DNA from 2 places in the Weizmannia acidilactici genome. Region 2 is predicted to be linked to the other one. Evidence: a T-box and tRNA genes for the amino acid it is inferred to sense, from the RefSeq annotation. Region 2 holds a T-box; the other holds one or more tRNA genes.
What was found. The T-box of region 2 lies ahead of pheS (phenylalanine--tRNA ligase subunit alpha). A T-box ahead of a tRNA ligase gene usually reads a tRNA of that ligase, here a tRNA-Phe.
Positions count from the first base shown of each region.

Region 1: it has a tRNA-Phe gene. The T-box ahead of pheS (phenylalanine--tRNA ligase subunit alpha) is inferred to sense a tRNA for this amino acid. The anticodon was not compared.

Region 1 is NZ_BKZR01000003.1:108,927-111,275, forward strand. It holds gene GBH70_RS01955 (helix-turn-helix domain-containing protein) at 1-151, shown strand, start outside; gene GBH70_RS17730 (IS3 family transposase) at 267-611, shown strand; tRNA gene GBH70_RS01965 (tRNA-Glu) at 690-761, opposite strand; tRNA gene GBH70_RS01970 (tRNA-Ser) at 767-858, opposite strand; tRNA gene GBH70_RS01975 (tRNA-Asn) at 862-936, opposite strand; tRNA gene GBH70_RS01980 (tRNA-Ile) at 943-1,016, opposite strand; tRNA gene GBH70_RS01985 (tRNA-Gly) at 1,021-1,094, opposite strand; tRNA gene GBH70_RS01990 (tRNA-His) at 1,102-1,174, opposite strand; tRNA gene GBH70_RS01995 (tRNA-Phe) at 1,206-1,281, opposite strand; tRNA gene GBH70_RS02000 (tRNA-Asp) at 1,292-1,364, opposite strand; tRNA gene GBH70_RS02005 (tRNA-Met) at 1,368-1,441, opposite strand; tRNA gene GBH70_RS02010 (tRNA-Ser) at 1,462-1,554, opposite strand; tRNA gene GBH70_RS02015 (tRNA-Ile) at 1,580-1,656, opposite strand; tRNA gene GBH70_RS02020 (tRNA-Met) at 1,664-1,737, opposite strand; tRNA gene GBH70_RS02025 (tRNA-Ala) at 1,755-1,830, opposite strand; tRNA gene GBH70_RS02030 (tRNA-Pro) at 1,844-1,920, opposite strand; tRNA gene GBH70_RS02035 (tRNA-Arg) at 1,935-2,008, opposite strand; tRNA gene GBH70_RS02040 (tRNA-Leu) at 2,029-2,114, opposite strand; tRNA gene GBH70_RS02045 (tRNA-Gly) at 2,123-2,197, opposite strand; tRNA gene GBH70_RS02050 (tRNA-Leu) at 2,204-2,285, opposite strand; tRNA gene GBH70_RS02055 (tRNA-Lys) at 2,291-2,349, opposite strand, start outside.
Region 2 is NZ_BKZR01000013.1:29,596-31,944, reverse strand. It holds gene sspI (small acid-soluble spore protein SspI) at 1-130, opposite strand, end outside; gene GBH70_RS06600 (TrmH family RNA methyltransferase) at 235-990, shown strand; T-box leader at 1,054-1,289, shown strand; gene pheS (phenylalanine--tRNA ligase subunit alpha) at 1,339-2,349, shown strand, end outside.

The sequences.
Region 1 (2,349 bases), on a different contig from region 2:
CAAACGAGGAAGAAAAAAAGAAGAAGCAGAGTTATCTCCAGAAAAGAAAATGAAACGGGAGATGAAAAAGTTAGAAAGAGAAAATGAACGCTTACGTGCGGAGAATCTATTTTTAAAAAAGTTAGAGGAAATCGAAAGGAGGCGAAAATAAACCAAATCCGATTTGAAGACAAGTATGTATCCGGGAACTTCATGAGAAAGAGCACCGAAGCATTATCTTATTATGTGAAATCGCAGGTATTTCACGAGCTGCTTACTATAAGTGGTTGAAACGTTCGTCTTCCTCCCGAGAACTTCAGAATAAAGAAATCATAAAAGAGATGAAAGTTCTCCATGAGAAAGTGGACGGCATCTATGGTTACCGTCGAACGGCTTTGAATATAAATCGAAAGCTTGGTCAGCTCTTCAATCACAAACGTATTTACAGACTGATGAAAGTTGCCGGTATACAATTTGTTATTCGAAAAAAGAGGAAATATTTACATAAGTATCAGACATTTGAAGAATTATCTCTTGCGATTGATGAGTACGTCCATTTTTATAATTATGAAAGGTATCAAAAAAGACTAAACGGCCTTAGCCTCATGGAATATAGAGCTAAAGCCGTTTAGATATTTTTTTATTATTTCTACTGTCCACTTGACAGGGGGCAGTTCAGATTAATACTGAAACAGCCCTATTTTCTAATATGACCCGTACGGGATTCGAACCCGTGTTACCGCCGTGAAAGGGCGGTGTCTTAACCGCTTGACCAACGGGCCATGAATGGCGGAGAAGGAGGGATTTGAACCCTCGCGCCGCTAATCGCGACCTACACCCTTAGCAGGGGCGCCTCTTCAGCCACTTGAGTACTTCTCCATATGGCTCCGCAGGTAGGATTCGAACCTACGACCAATCGGTTAACAGCCGATTGCTCTACCACTGAGCTACTGCGGAATGGAATGGGCCTAAATGGACTTGAACCATCGACCTCACGCTTATCAGGCGTGCGCTCTAACCAGCTGAGCTATAGGCCCGTAATGGAGCGGGTGATGGGAATCGAACCCACGACAACAGCTTGGAAGGCTGTGGTTTTACCACTAAACTACACCCGCATGAAAGGGCGGATGATGGGAATCGAACCCATGAATGCCGGAGCCACAATCCGGTGCGTTAACCACTTCGCCACAACCGCCATACGCATGTAATTTTAAATTATATCTAAATGGTGGCTCGGGACGGAATCGAACCGCCGACACAAGGATTTTCAGTCCTTTGCTCTACCGACTGAGCTACCGAGCCAAAAATGAAGCGGTCCCGACGGGAATCGAACCCGCGATCTCCTGCGTGACAGGCAGGCGTGATAACCGCTACACTACGGGACCAAATTGCGGGGGCAGGATTTGAACCTGCGACCTTCGGGTTATGAGCCCGACGAGCTACCAGACTGCTCCACCCCGCGATAATAAGATAACAATGATATGGCGGAGGAAGAGGGATTCGAACCCCCGCGCGGTGTAACCCGCCTGTCGGTTTTCAAGACCGATCCCTTCAGCCGGACTTGGGTATTCCTCCGTAACGAATTCAAAAAAAATATAAATGGTGGACCTTGTAGGACTCGAACCTACGACCGGACGGTTATGAGCCGTCTGCTCTAACCAGCTGAGCTAAAGGTCCGGAAACATAGCGGCGGAGGGGATCGAACCCCCGACCTCACGGGTATGAACCGTACGCTCTAGCCAGCTGAGCTACGCCGCCATTATCCAATCTATATTTGGTGGAGCCTAGCGGGATCGAACCGCTGACCTCCTGCGTGCAAAGCAGGCGCTCTCCCAGCTGAGCTAAGGCCCCTTTTTTGTCATCATGGTCGGGAAGACAGGATTCGAACCTGCGACCCCATGGTCCCAAACCACGTGCTCTACCAAGCTGAGCTACTTCCCGGAAGGAAATTAAAACGCGCCCAAGAGGAGTCGAACCCCTAACCTTTTGATCCGTAGTCAAACGCTCTATCCAATTGAGCTATGGGCGCATATTTTATAATGTTAATGATGCCGAGGACCGGAGTCGAACCGGTACGGTAGTCACCTACCGCAGGATTTTAAGTCCTGTGCGTCTGCCTATTCCGCCACCCCGGCGGGATATATGGAGCGGAAGACGGGATTCGAACCCGCGACCCCCACCTTGGCAAGGTGGTGTTCTACCACTGAACTACTTCCGCAAACAGTGCGGGTGAAGGGAGTCGAACCCCCACGCCTTACGGCGCCAGATCCTAAGTCTGGTGCGTCTGCCTATTCCGCCACACCCGCGGAAATGGTGAGCCATGCAGGATTCGAACCTGCGACCCTCTGATTAAAAGTCAGATGCTCTACC
Region 2 (2,349 bases):
ACAGGACGCCAAGCCCCGGCAGCATTTTTTCTTCACCTCTTTGAATGGCATCCACAATCGTATCTTCCAGCTGTTTCTGTGTGTCCCCGCTTACGTTATGGATGACAGCTTTCCGCAAATCCAAATTCATCACAGGCACTCCTTTCATCCAAATTCAATGGTAGCATTTCACAAGCCCGCTGTTTTTATGTATACTATTTCAAGATATAACTTTGATATGAGGGAGCAGGTACGGTGAAATTCATTCAATCCTTGCAAAACCCGCAAGTGAAACATTGGAAAAAACTCAGCACGAAAAAAGAACGCGGAAAAACGTTTACCTATTTGCTGGAAGGATTCCATCCGGTCGAAGAAGCGCTGAAAGAAAAAGTTGTGCTTGAAATCATACTTGAAGAAGGCGTCACAATGCCGGATTCTTGGGATATCGAAGGGCTGCCCGTTACAACGGTGGCGCATGAAATCAGCAAAGCCCTTGCCAATACGGAAACAAGCCAAGGCATTTTTGCCGTGTGCCGGATGAAGAAACAGCCGTCCAAAATCATCGGCAAACGTTTCCTGCTCATTGATGCCGTCCAGGATCCCGGCAATATCGGCACGATGATCCGTACAGCCGACGCCGCCGGGTTTGATGCCGTAATTTTAGGGAAAGGCTCTGCTGAAGCGTACAGCCCGAAAGTTTTGCGCGCCGCACAAGGGAGCCATCTGCATGTCGACCTGTTAAAGGGCGATTTAAACATGTGGATCGAAAAACTGAAGGAAGCGGACGTTCCGGTTTACGGGACAGCGCTTGATAATGGCGTTTCTTACCGTGAAGTGGATCCTGGGGACTCGTTTGCCATCCTTGTCGGCAATGAAGGAAGTGGTGTAAATCCGGATTTGCTCGCCAAAACCGAACAAAACTTATACATCCCGATTTTCGGCAAAAGCGAATCGCTGAACGTCGCAGTTGCTGCCGGGATTTTGATGTACGATTTTGCAATGCGTGACTAAAATTCTAAAATCCGTTTGAAATCCCGGGCGCATCCCGCTATAATAAAAAATAACTGAAAAATGTCAAAAACAATGACAGGGAAAAGTAGCTTTATGCTCGCCATGCAGGGAAAAAATGCCGCAGACTGGAAGCATTTTTATGGGGAAATAAAGCGAAGTTCACCCCTCGAGTTGCCGCTTGGACCATTGCCTGTGCAATGTAAAGGCGGGACGGTGCAAAGCCGTTATCCCAATGAGTGAACATAATTTTATTATGTTAATTAGGGTGGTACCGCGATACATACAACCTCGTCCCTTTGCTTGGGGCGGGGTTTTTTAACGCCCGAAAACTAAAGGAGGTACAGCATAATGGAAGAAAGATTAAAAGAACTGCAAACTGAAGCCCTCGCCAAAATCGAAGAAGCGGCCGATTTAAAAACATTAAACGACATTCGCGTTGCCTATCTCGGCAAAAAAGGGCCGATTACGGAAGTCCTGCGCGGGATGGGCAAATTATCGGCGGAAAAGCGGCCGAAAATGGGTGCGCTCGCCAATGCGGTAAGGGTTGCGATCCAAACCGGGATTGAAAAGAAACAGGTCGCTTTGGAAGCGGAAGCCATCGAAAAGCAACTGGCATCCGAAAAAATTGATGTCACGCTGCCGGGTCGCCCGGTAAAAACAGGAAACCAACATCCGCTTACAAAAGTCATCGAGGAAATTGAAGACTTGTTCATCGGGATGGGATACAAAATTGCCGAAGGGCCGGAAGTGGAAACCGATTATTACAATTTCGAAGCGCTGAACTTGCCGAAAGGGCATCCGGCGCGTGATATGCAGGACACCTTTTATATTACCGGGGAAATTTTGCTCAGGACCCATACGTCGCCGAACCAGGCAAGGACGCTTGAGAAGCATCATGGCAAAGGCCCTGTTAAAATCATCTGCCCGGGGAAAGTGTACCGACGCGATAACGACGATGCGACACATTCTCACCAGTTTATGCAGATTGAAGGGCTTGTCGTGGATGAAAACATCACCATGGCTGATTTAAAAGGCACCCTTGAAGTTTTTGCGAAAAAAATGTTCGGTGAAGACCGCGAAATCCGTCTGCGTCCGAGCTTTTTCCCGTTCACCGAACCATCTGTTGAAATGGATATTTCGTGCAAAATGTGCGGAGGGCACGGCTGCCATGTATGCAAAGGCACCGGCTGGATTGAAATTTTAGGGGCCGGCATGGTACATCCGCGCGTGTTAACAATGTCCGGATTTGATGCCGATAAGTACACTGGTTTTGCGTTCGGCATGGGGCCGGAGCGGATTGCGATGCTAAAATACGGCATCGATGACATCCGCCATTTCTATACGAACGATATCCGTTTC